DNA from 2 places in the Stappia sp. ICDLI1TA098 genome. Region 2 is predicted to be linked to the other one. Evidence: riboswitches for the same ligand, from Rfam matches in the RefSeq annotation. Region 2 holds a riboswitch; the other holds the start of a gene.
The links. A riboswitch is a leader RNA that binds a small molecule or an ion and turns the genes downstream of it on or off. The one in region 2 is predicted to bind cobalamin.
Positions count from the first base shown of each region.

Region 1: linked by a shared signal. The riboswitch ahead of ACSLUQ_RS08705 (energy-coupling factor ABC transporter permease) and the one ahead of ACSLUQ_RS19935 (ABC transporter substrate-binding protein) in region 2 are both predicted to bind cobalamin.

Region 1 is NZ_JBTZBT010000001.1:1,910,173-1,916,373, reverse strand. Features, by position in the region: gene iolE (myo-inosose-2 dehydratase) at 1-878, shown strand, start outside; gene iolB (5-deoxy-glucuronate isomerase) at 909-1,715, shown strand; gene ACSLUQ_RS08710 (HupE/UreJ family protein) at 1,912-2,526, opposite strand; gene ACSLUQ_RS08705 (energy-coupling factor ABC transporter permease) at 2,764-3,447, opposite strand; cobalamin riboswitch at 3,503-3,720, opposite strand; gene ACSLUQ_RS08700 (BCCT family transporter) at 3,877-5,514, opposite strand; gene ACSLUQ_RS08695 (universal stress protein) at 5,563-5,982, opposite strand.
Region 2 is NZ_JBTZBT010000005.1:131,305-137,505, forward strand. Features, by position in the region: partial or broken gene ACSLUQ_RS19925 (ABC transporter ATP-binding protein) at 1-368, opposite strand, end outside; gene ACSLUQ_RS19930 (FecCD family ABC transporter permease) at 428-1,492, opposite strand; gene ACSLUQ_RS19935 (ABC transporter substrate-binding protein) at 1,489-2,508, opposite strand; cobalamin riboswitch at 2,646-2,841, opposite strand; gene ACSLUQ_RS19940 (GGDEF domain-containing protein) at 3,075-4,253, shown strand; gene ACSLUQ_RS19945 (ABC transporter substrate-binding protein) at 4,464-6,038, opposite strand; gene ACSLUQ_RS19950 (DUF917 domain-containing protein) at 6,080-6,201, opposite strand, start outside.

The DNA.
Region 1 (6,201 bases), on a different contig from region 2:
GGTCCAATGACGACGACCAGACCCTGGGCGCCCATATCCCGCTCGAGACTTGCCTGTCGCAGGCGGCCGAAATCGGCTTCGACGGCATCGAGAATGGCCACAAGTTCCCCACCGATCCGCTCGAGCTTGCGGCGACGCTGGCTCCCCACGGGCTGGCCTTCGTCTCCGCCTGGTATTCGCTCAACCTGCTGGAGCGATCGGCGCAGGACGAGATCGCCGCCATCGGTCCGCATCTCGCCCGGCTGAAGGCGATGGGGTCGCCGGTCCTGATCGCCTGCGAGACGTCGAACGCGATCCACGGACAGGACGCGGCCGCACTCAACGACCGGCCGGTCCTCGGGGCGGAGCGCTTCGCCCGCTTCTGCGCCGATCTGGAGACGGTCGCCGCCCATTGCGCCAGCGCGGGCGTGCCGCTCGTCTACCATCACCACATGGGCACCATCATCGAAAGCGAGGAAGAGATCGACCGGTTGATGGCGTTGACCGGCCCGGCGACGCGGTTGCTGCTCGACACCGGCCACGCCTTCTTCGGCGGCGGTGATCCCGCGCGCCTCGCCGAGAAGCATATGGACCGCGTCTCGCATATCCATGCCAAGAACGTCCGGCCCGAAATCATGCGCCAGGTGCGAGAGCAGGGCCTGAGCTTCCTGGAGGGCGTCCGGCGCGGCGTCTTCACGGTGCCGGGCGACCCGCAGGGCGCGGTCGATTTCGCCCCCGTGCTCGCCTGTGCCGCCCGGCATGGCTATTCGGGCTGGCTGGTGATCGAGGCGGAGCAGGATCCGCTGGTCCGAGATCCGTTCACCTATCAGTCGATGGGCCTCAAGGCGCTCAGGGAAACCGCCCGCCGCGTCGGCCTCGACCGGGCGACGAACGACTGACGACCAGACCAAACAACGGGAGTGGACGACATGGCCGATCTTCTGGTGAAGCCCAACGGCGCGCACGGCAAGGTGCACGACATCACGCCGGAAAGCGCCGGCTGGGGCTACGTCGGCTTCACGCTTTACCGACTCGCGCCGGGAGAGAGCGTTGCCGAAGAGACCGGCGAGCGGGAGGCTATCCTCGTTCTGGTCGAGGGCAGGGCGAAGCTGTCCGCCGGCGGCGAGGACTTCGGCGAGCTTGGCAACCGCATGAGCGTCTTCGAGCGCAAGAAGCCGGCCTGCCTCTATGTGCCGAACGACAGCGCCTGGTCGGCGACGGCGACAACCGGACTGACGCTCGCGGTATGCAGCGCGCCGGGCAAGAGCGGGCACGAGGTCGCGCTGATCTCCGACATCGGTTTCGAGGAACGCGGCAAGGGTGCCAATACCCGCTACATCCATCCGATCGCCATGGAGGACAGCGACGTCGCCGACAGCCTGCTGGTGACGGAGGTCTTCACCCCGGCCGGCAACTGGTCGTCCTATCCTCCGCACCGTCATGACGAGGACAACTTCCCGGACATGACCTATCTGGAGGAGACCTATTATCACCGGCTCGACCCGGCGACCGGCTTCGGGTTCCAGAGGGTCTTCACCGAGGACGGCAGTCTCGACGAGACCATGGCGGTGAGCGACGGTGACGTCGTCCTGGTGCCGAAAGGCCATCACCCCTGCGGCGCGCCGCACGGCTACGAGATGTACTATCTCAACGTCATGGCCGGCCCCTTGCGCAAATGGCGCTTCAAGAACCATCCCGACCACGACTGGATCGCCCGGCGCGACGCGGCCAAATAAGAGGCTGTCGGCGCGTCTGAGCGCACCGCCCGCCCGTGCGCGGGGATATCTGAGCGTCGACTTGATGCAAGCGGAGGGAAAAGAGGCCCGGGCGGGATCCGTCCGGGCCTTTCGGGCCGTGGCGGCCCGTCGATGCAAATTTGCGTTTCGGCGCGACAGAATTTCGAAATCCTGTCGCGCCGATTGCCGGAAATGCTCAGGCGTAGAAAAGGGCGACGCCGGCGAGCGCGGTGAGGCCGCCGAGCACGCGCGTGACGGTCAGCCCCTTGGCGCCGGCGGCACGCGCCAGCGCGCCCGTGCCGAAGCCGAGCGCGACGCCGGCAGCATGCAGCAGCGCCGTGGCAATCGCGAAGCCGGCGGCGTAGGCGAGCTGCGTGGCCGAGCCGATTTCACCGCCATGGGCATGGCCGTGGAAGAGGGCGAAGATGCCGACGATCGCCGCGCAGGCCCCGACCGGAAGACGAACCGCGAGGGCGACCATCAGGCCGAGGGCCACCACCGACGCCAGGATCGCCGGCTCGACGAAGGGCAGGCCGACGCCGCCGAGCGCCAGGCCGAAGCCGACCAGCATGGTCACGACGAAGCTTGCCGGCACCACATAGACCGCGCGCCCGCCGATCTGCCAGGCCCACAGGCCGACGGCGACCATCGCCAGGATGTGGTCCGTGCCGAACAGCGGATGCGAGAAGCCAGCAGCGAAGGAACCGTGCTCGCCGGGGGCGAGGTGGGCGAGTGCCGGCGTTGCGCCTGTCAGGAAAACGGCACCGGTGGTCGCGGCAAGCGCGAGGGCGGCACTGGCAAATTTCTTCATGCTGTCGATCCTTCCATTGAGTCGATCTTGCGCCCCGATTTGGGTCACGCGGATTGGGTTTCACGGGGCGCGGGAAGCTGGACGATCCACCAGAGCGACCCGGCCATGCGCCCGATTCCGCTAGGAAAACAGGTTCCTCGAGGAAGACAAGGCCTCTGTGGGCCGTGTCCAGAGGCAAATCCCGCCGCCGGAGGCGAAATGCGTCCCGGCGGCGGAGGTTGTCCGCTCAGGCGCTGCTCAGGCCGCGGCCTGATGCAGGCGTGACTGGAACAGCAGTCCCGTGCGCGCCTTGTCGAGCGTCTTGGCGCCGGCCAGAACGGCCAGATCGACAAGCGGTTCGAGAATGATCACGGTCAGATAGGCGCCGCCGAAGCTGGCGACACTGGCCAGGTTCTCCGCGCCGAAACCGCCGCCATAAAGCGCCCAGAACGCCACCCAGGCAACGATACCGCCCTGGTAGCTGGTCGACAGCGCCAGCGCCTGGACGTAGCTGACGTCCTTGTAGGCGGTGCTGGCGGGAATGATCCGCCGCGCCAGATGGCTCATGGCGTACAGCGGCACGATCAGCGTCGTCAGGTTGATGGCGTACTGCGGCAGGTCGGCTGGCGCGAAGAAGAGGCCCTGGGTCAGCAGGCCGAGCGCCAGGCCGATACCGGCGGGACCGGCTCCAAGCGTCAGATAGAGTGTCGATCCCAGGATTATGTGCACCTCCGAGACGCCGACCGGTCGGGTCGGGAGCACCTCGAAGAAGCAGAAGACGAGCGCGGTGGCGATGACCGACCGCAGAACCAGCGCAGCGAAGCCGCCGTCCTTGCGGATTGTGTCGAAGGACATCTTCGCGATCAGGCCGACAGAGCCGACGGCAGTTGCGTAGCTCAACATCATCTTGGCGCCGGTTACGACGCCCGGTTCGATATGCATTATAAGCCCCCTTGCGCACCCTCCGTGCGCCAAGCGATTGAAAAAAGACGTGAAAATCACGTCGCCAATGATGGCAGGTCTCCTGGCTCGCGGTTGCTGTTGCTTTGCCCGCCTTCCCGGCCGTCTGTCGGCCAGTGGCATCCTGGGCATCGCTTGCCGCTTACAGTTGCGGGGGCAGCCACGGTCTTGGCCCCTGATGGGTACGCCGCACCGTGTTCCCTTTTCATCCGTGCTCGGCTTTGCCACACGGAAACCATCACAGTGAATCCTAAGGGCGGCGCGGGAGTGCTGACAAGGTCATTTTTTATAGGATCGCGCCGTTTCAAGACCAAAACGCGGGCAGAAGCGGCTGCTTCTGCCCGCGGATCGGGACAAGTCCGCCGGCGCGGGGCAGGAACCTCGCGCCGGTTCTGATCGCGGTTTGCCGGCTCAGCGGGCTTCGCTCTGCAGCCCGCGGAAGATCGCCACGCACATCAGCAGCAGCACCAGCGTGAAGGGCAGGCCGGTGGAGATCACCATCGCCTGCAGCGCGCTCAATCCGCCGCCGATCAGCAGCACGATCGCGACCAGCCCCTCGAAGGTGCACCAGAACACGCGCTGCGGCACCGGTGCGTCGACCTTGCCGCCGGCCGTGATCGTGTCGATGACGATCGAGCCGGAGTCGGAGGAGGTGACGAAGAACACGATCACCAGGATGATGCCGAGCGTCGACGTGATCGAGGAGAACGGCAGCCCCTCCAGCATGGCGAAGAGCGACAGTTCCGGATGGTAGGCGTCGATCACATTGGCCTTCACCGCGCTGGTGGCCGGATCGCTCAGCACCTGGTCGACGGCGACGCCGCCGAAGACGGCCATCCACAGCACGCAGACCACCGAGGGGATGATCAGCACGCAGGTCAGGAACTCGCGTACCGTCCGGCCGCGGCTGACGCGGGCAATGAACATGCCGACAAAGGGCGACCAGGAGATCCACCACGCCCAGTAGAAGGCGGTCCAGCCCTGGCGGTAGTCATCGTCGGTCCGCCCGAACGGGTTCGACAGCGGCACCAGGTCGGTGGCGTAGGCGGTCAGCCCCTGCCAGAAGTCCTTCAGGATCGCCACGGTCGGGCCGGCGAAGAGCACGAACAGCAGGAGCAGGGCGGCGAGGCCCATGTTGATCTCCGACAGCACCTTCACGCCGCCATCAAGGCCACGCAGCACCGAGATGAGCGCGATGGAGGTGATGATGACGATCAGGATCACCTGCACGGTCGTCGTGTTGGGAATGCCGAAGACATGCTCCAGTCCGGCGTTCGCCTGCTGCGCGCCGAGGCCGAGCGAAGTGGCAAGGCCGAACAGCGTGGCGAAAACGGCGAGCATGTCGATCACATGGCCGGTCCAGCCCCATACGCGCTCGCCGAAGATCGGATAGAACGCCGAGCGGATCGACAGTGGCAGGCCCTTGTTGAACGAGAACAGCGCCAGCGCCAGCGCCACGATCGCGTAGATCGCCCAGGGGTGCAGGCCCCAGTGGTAGATGGTGGCGGCAAGGCCCATGGACTTTGCCGCATCGACGTTGGCGGCGATGATCGACCCGTCCTCGGCAAAGGGCGAGGGGGTTCCGAGCGGCTGCGAAATGGCCATGTGATAGACCGGCTCGAGCACGCCGAAGAACATCAGGCCGATGCCCATGCCGGCGGCGAACAGCATGGCGAACCAGCCGGAATAGGTGTAGTCCGGCGTCGCATCCTTGCCGCCGAGCCGCACGTTGCCCCAGGGGCTGACGATCAGCATCAGGCAGAACAGCACGAAGATGTTCGCCGAGATCATGAAGAACCAGTCGAACGTGCTCGTCAGTGCCGGGCGAAGCGCGCCAAAGAAGCTGCTGGCCTGCTCGGGCGCGGCAAGCGCGTAGATCACGAAGGCGATAATGGCGAGCGACGAGATGAGGAAGACTGGATTGTGGATGTCGAAGCCGAACGGCCCGACGCTGCCCTCGAGATTATCCTGACCGATTTCGAAGTCGGTATCGATAAGCTCGGTGGGACCTTCGGGCGCCGGGATCCCGGTGCTGGTCTCGTCAGACATTCTTTGTTTTCCTCTTGTGTCTGCAGGGGGAACTGGGATTGGGACGGATCATTCGCCGCGCACGACAAAGACCGATGCGGCGGAGCGTGCGGCGATCGTGCCGCCGTTGGACGGCCACAGGTGATCGGCGATGTTGGGAATGTGGGAGGCCATCACCACAAGGTCGGCGCCCGTGTCCGTCACGGCCTTGAGCAGCGTGGCGTCGAGATCGATGGACGGGTCGTTGGAAATCACCGCATGCGCGGTGGTCTCGATGCCGTTGGCCTTGCCTTCGGCCGACGCGAAGGCCTTGAGCCGCTCCGCGTATTCCTCCGGCGTGTGGCCCAGCGTTCCGGGCGCGGAGGAGGAAACCCCGGTGTAGCAAACCGGAATCCCGTAGTGGCTGGAGAGATCGGCCGCGGTCTTCAGCGCCTTTTTCAGTCGTTCCACATGTCGCAGGTCGACCGGAACGAGAATGAGCGTGTACATGGCTGGCAAGCCCCCTGTCTGCCAATAGGAACCGGACAGCCCTGCTCGGACCGCCCGGAACGCGATGAGATTTCTTGCCCGTTCGTCACGCCGGCGTGCACAGCGCGCCAGCGCGATCAAGTCGTTGGGCACGGGCGAGCCCGATCGCATCGCGATCGCTCCGCCCGGCGATGGGGTATGGGCGGTCCTGAGGCGGACCGCACCCCGCACGAAGCCGGT
Region 2 (6,201 bases):
CTTTCTCCGCCCGAGAGCGTGTGCCAGAGACGGTCGGCAAATGCGCTCATCTCGACCGCTTCGAGAGCGTCGGCGACCCTGGCGTCGTCCTGCCGGCTCCAGGGCCGCAGCGCGGAGAGGAAGGGGGTGCGGCCCAGTTCGACGGCATCGCGCACGGTGATGCGGTCGGTTGTCTCCGCCTGCTGTTCGACCAGCGCCAGCCTTTGCGCGAGATCGCGCGGCTTGATCCGCCGAACCGGCGCGCCATCCAGCGTGACCTGCCCCGCGTTCGGCGCGCGCAGCCCGGCGAGGCAGCGCAGCAAGGTGGATTTTCCCGATCCGTTCGGACCGATCAGGCCGAGGCATTCGCCCGGGCGGACGGTCAGAGAAACATCGTGCAGGATGCCGGTCCCGTGGACCGACACACAGACATTCCTGGCGGAAAGGATCATTGTCGACGGCTCCCGCGAACCAGGATGACCGCGAAGGCGGGGGCGCCGACGAGCGCGGTGATGACGCCGATGGGCAGCACCTGGCCCGGCACGAGGATGCGCGAAAGAACATCGGCGGCGATCAGGAAAACCGCGCCTGCCAGTGCCGAGGCAGGTATCAGGCGGTGGTGTCGCGTGCCGGCCAGGAACCGCATGGCGTGGGGAATGACAAGTCCGACGAAGCCGATGGCTCCGACCTTGGACACCATGACGCCGGTCATCAGCGCGGTGACGCAAATCAGGATGCCGCGCACCGGGCGCACGGCGATGCCGAGCGAGGCCGCGCTGTCGGCGCCAAAGGTGAAGGCATCAAGCGCGCGCCGATGCCAAAGGCAGACGACAAGCCCGAAGAGCGCGGCGGCCACGGCCATGCCGACATCCTCCCAGCGGATGCCGGACAGATTTCCCATGAGCCAGAACATGATGCCGCGGGCCTGTTCGGCATTCGCGGATTTGGCGATGATGAAGGCGGTGAGTGCATTGAAGAGCTGAGAGCCGGCGATGCCCGCCAGAATGATCGCGGCGGCGGCCTGGGTTGCACGGCCGCCACCGGAGCCGCCGGAGGAGAAATGAGCCAGAAAGACCACCAGTCCGAATGCGGCGAGCGCCCCGATCAGCGCGCCGCCCGACAGGCTCACCGCACCGGCGCCGAAGCCGGCGACGGAGACAAGGACGGCACCGGTCGAGGCTCCGGCGGAAAGCCCCATCAGGTAGGGTTCCGCCAGCGGATTGCGCAACAGCGCCTGAAGCACGACGCCGGTCAGGGCCAGTCCGGCACCGCAGGCGGCGGCGACGATGGCCCGGCTCAGGCGATAGCTCCAGATGATGCCCTCGTCGATGCGATCGACAGGGTAACCCGCATCCCACAACCGGTTTGCCAGACTTTGCAGGACGGTTGAAAAAGGGATGTTGGTCTCGCCAATCGCCGTGCCGAGCAGGATCGCCGTCAGCAGCACCGGCGGCGTCAGCCAGAGCCAGGGAAGGCTCCGGCGACGGTAGAGAGGCAGGGCGGCCTCGCTCATTCGGCGAAGCTCTGGTCCGCAAGAGCCCTGGACAGGGCATCCAGCCCGTGGATGGTGCGCAGCGTGGCGCTCATCGCATGGGCATCCATCCGGATGATGCGGCCCTTGCGCACGGCCGTCATCTGGCTGGCGACCGGGTCGTTGCGCAGGAACTCGAGCTTCTTCTCGATGTCGTCGGCGGGAAAGCGACGGCGATCCATGTAGGCAATGACGATCACGTCCGGGTCGGACTTGGCAATGCTCTCCCAGCCGACTGTCGGCCATTCCTCATCCGATTCGATGACGTTGCGGATCCCGAGCTTGGACATCATGTAGCCTGGTGCCCCCAGCCGCCCGGCGACATAGGGATCGATTTCCAGATCGGCGGACGAAAACCAGAAGACGGCGGACAGGTCGTCGGGCAGGTCGAGCGCGCCGGCGCGTGCAATCGCCTCGGCTTCCCGGGCCTTCAGGTCGGAGACGAGGGTTTCTCCGGCTTCCTGAACATCGAAGATCGCCGCCAGCTCGCGGATGCCCTTGTAGACCGAGGCGGTCGAGAAGGCTCCGACCCGCGTTCCGTCGCCGCCGGTCGAATTGTCCTTGGTGTCGCAATCCGCGGGAAGGATGTACGTCGGAATGCCCAGGTCGTGGAACATTTCGCGCGTACCGACAATGCCAGCCTCGCCGACGTGCCATTCGTATTGCGCGGCGACGAGGCCGGGCTTCTTCGCGACCACGGTTTCGAAGCTGGGATCATTGTCCGCCAGCCGCTCGATCCGCGCGTTCGCCTCCGCGAACTCCGGCAGCACCGGGTTGAACCACACCGCGGTTCCCGTGACCTTGGGCGCAAGCCCCAGGGAATAGAGGATCTCCGTTGCCGACTGGCCAAGGGTCACCGCACTTGCGGGAGCCGCATCGAAGGTAATCTCCAGGCGGCAGTTGGTCAGCGTCAGCGGATAGAGGGTTGCCTCGGCCTTGGCCGGCGAAACGATTGCAAGGGCAGCGACTGCGCCGAGGGCGCGGAGAATGTGGCTCATCTGGTCTTTCCCGTCAGACGGAACGGGCGGCGCAAGACCAGGGTTCGGATCCCCACGGCATCCGAACGGGGACGAAACCTGTCCCGATTGTCCAAGAAACCATGTCGTGTCCTTTCCCCGAGGCACCCCGCCCGGTCGTGTTGAAACCCGTGTCGGCAGGTCTCCTGACTGACGGATCGACGCTTTCCCCGCCTTCCCGGACCTTCTGGCCCAGTGGCATATCTGGAGAGAGCTCACCGCCTACAGTTGCGGGGGCAGTTCCGGTTCCCTGTTGTCACGCAGGGGCGGATTCCCTTTTCATTCTCGAAAGAAACCGACGTCGCCACTAAGACCATGACCTACGCCCCCGGTCAATCTGCTTGAGCCGACACCATCGACGGTTGCGCTGCGACACGCCGAGATTTTGGCTTGATTTTCGTAAATTTGCCTCGGTATTTGTAGTGACTTGTTCAGGGCGGCGGCTTATCAGACAGGGCAGTTGGGCATGCATGGGGGGCAAGCCATGACAAGCGGCGTCGGGCGAGATCGCCCGGATGCGGCAAGGGCCTGACAGTTAAAGAGCCTTCATGACTCTCGATTTCACGACGCTCTATGTCGTCATCCTGCTGAATTCAATCGGCATCGCCGTCGTATGGGCCGGTGTCGCCATTTCCTATCCGAAACTCGTGGCGGCGCGGTTCTGGTTGGCGGCGCTGGTCTGTACGAGCTTTGGCGGGATCATGCTGTTCATCGAGGCCGCCGAGAGTGCACGTTTCTGGACATTCCTCGGCATTGTCGCCATCGGCCTGGGCTATAGCCTGATCTGGCAGGGGGTACAGGTCTTCCTCGGGCGCTCCGCGCGGTGGCCGCTGGCCATGGCCTACATGACGGCCTGCGTGATTGCCCTCGCGCTAGCAGGCGACACCAGGGCAGGGCAGAACGCCGTCTTTTCCGCGATCCAGATACCTCCGATGATCTTCAGCGCACTGGCGCTCAAGTCGGATGAGAGCCTCGGGCTGGGGACCAGGGTGGCGCTTGTCGCCGCCGGCATCGCGCTCTGCGGGCAGTCGGTCGAGGTGATTTCCAATCTGATGCGCGTCGCAGGCTCGCTTTCCGACGAAGAGTATTTCTCCTTTGCGGCCTGGCTGCTCATGGCGACGATCATCGGCACCAGCACGCTCAACTTCGGCTTCCTGCTGATGGCCATCGATCGGCTCAATTCCGAGCTGGTGGCCCTCGCGACGCGCGATGATCTCACGGGACTTCTCAATCGTCGCGGCATGCGCGACCGCACGGCGATGATCGCCAAGCGGGCGAAGCGCCAGGGGGAGAAGGTTTGCGTGGTGATGATCGACCTCGACGGCCTCAAGGTGATCAACGACACCTACGGTCACGGCGCGGGTGATGCCTGCCTCGTTCATGTCGCCGGGCTTGCGAAGGGCATGCTGCGGCCGGCGGATGTGCTGGCGAGGCTGGGGGGAGACGAGTTCGCCGTGCTGCTGCCGGTCCGTGAGGTTGACGAAGCGGAAGGTTTCGCCGAGGCGCTTGCGCGGCTCGTGTCATCGACACCTGTCATTCACATCGGCGTTGTCATCGAGACGTCCGTCAGCGTCGGCCTCAGCGTCTGGGATCCGGCAAGCGGCAAGCAGCTTTCGGACCACCTGCAGGATGCGGACGCGGCTCTCTACGAGACCAAGCGGAGCGGCCGGAACGGCTATTCCGTCTATGATCCGCTTCGCGACGCTTCGGTGCCCACAGCGACCTGAGAAAGACGGATGGCGGCGGGAGCCGCCGACCGAAGCCCCCTCACCGAAGCGCCCCAGAGATGCCTGTCTGCCGTTGCCCCTTCGGGACGTCGGCGGATGCGCGGCGAGGCACAAAAAAGACCCGCCGCGACTTGGCGCGACGGGTCCGAGTTGGCCGGGCAGAACCGGCTCGATCATCCCTGGGGGAGAGGGATTCCTGAAACGGCTGGATTACTTGGCTTCGCAATCCCACCACATGTGGGCGAAGTCGTAGTCCCAGCTCTGCATCGGCACCTGGTAGTAGCCCTTGAGGCAACTGTTGGCGGCGATGCGCTTGTTCTGGGCAAGCAGGAACACGTCGGACTGACGCTCCTGAAGCCGGACCTGAAGATCCTTGTAGATCTCGTTGCGCGGACCGGTTTCGACCGTCTCGCGGGCCTTGTCGATGAGAGCGTCGATCTGCGGATCGTCGACCCAGCTCATCGAGGACCAGGTGCCCTTGGCCTTCGAGTGATACTGGACGAAGAAGACCGAGTCCGGAGACGGATACGTCGGGCCGTAGAAGACCTGCGTCACGTTCGGCGTCGTCTCCGGCGAGGAGGCAAGTTCGGTGATCCGGTTCCACGGCTCGGGTCGAAGGTCCACGTCGAAGCCGATGGAATCGAGCGTAGCCTTGAACAGCAGGCCGATCTCTTCCTCGAATGCGGTCTTGGCGACATAGACGTGGGAGAGCTTGACCGGGCCGCCATCGGCGTATTTCGACTTTTTCAACTCCTCGGCCGCCTTCTCGAGATTGAACTCGGGCGCGGGAAGGTCGTTGTCGTAGGCGTCGGCGAAGGCCGGGGCGAGCGGGCCCTTGAGTTCGCTGCCCGGATAGATGACCTCGCGGATCGTCGCATAGTCCATCGCGTAGGCGATGGCGCGACGGATGTGCACGTCATCCGTGGGAGGACGCTGGTTGTTGAGCTTCAGGTAGAAGCCGGTCGCCGTGTCGACGGACAGCACGTGGTAGTCGTCGAGCTTGTCGATCGCCTCATAGGTCTCGCTGCCCTGGTACTGGGAGGACATGCCGAGTTCCCCGCGGGTCGCAAGCGCCTTCACGGTCGCTTCGTCGCGGGTGACGATGAAACGCAGTTCATCGATCGGCCGCCCCTTTGTCCAGCCGCTGTGGTAGCCGTCGTAGCGCGACAGCGTCATGCCGGAGCCGCGCGTCCAGTTGTCGAGCTTGTAGGGGCCGGCGCCGGAGGGCTTGTCGGCGAGGAAGGTCTCGCCCCATTCGCCGTCGTTCTGCTCCTTCACCAGATCGGAGTTGACCACGAGGATCAGCGGCGTCGAGGCGATGAAGGGAGAGTGGACGCGGTTCAGCGTGATTTCGACGGTGCGTTCGTCGACGGCCTTGACGTTTTCGGGCTTGATCAGCTCGGCGAAGAGATAGGCGGGTCCCTCGTTGAGGGCGATGAGGCGCTGCAACGACCAGACCACATCCTTGGCTTCGACCGGCGAACCGTCCTGGAAGGTCGCGCCGTCCTTGAGCTTGAACGTGTAGGTCTTGCTGTCGTCCGAGATTTCCCAGCTTTCTGCCAGCTGCGGCACGATCTTTCCGTCGCCGTCAACGGTGGTCAGGGCGTCGTAAAGGTTCACGATCGCCATGTATTCCGTGTAGTCGTTGACCTTGGCCGGGTCGACCGTGCCGAAGATCTGCACGGTGTTGACGGTAAGCGAGACCTTGTCCTGGGCGAAGGCCGGGGTGGCGGCGAGTGTGGTGGCGGCAAGCAGTGCGATGCCGGTGCTCTTGAGGCAATTCATCACGGAGTCCTCTGCTGGTAGCAATTCGACGGCTGTCCTTCTCAGCGGGACAGCTCCTTGATGGGCACATAATCGTGCGGGTAACCGAAGTAGCCTGGGCCGACGAGATCGAGGCCGGCGGGCGTCGACCATTGCGGGTCGCACGCGAGCCCGATCAGGGTGA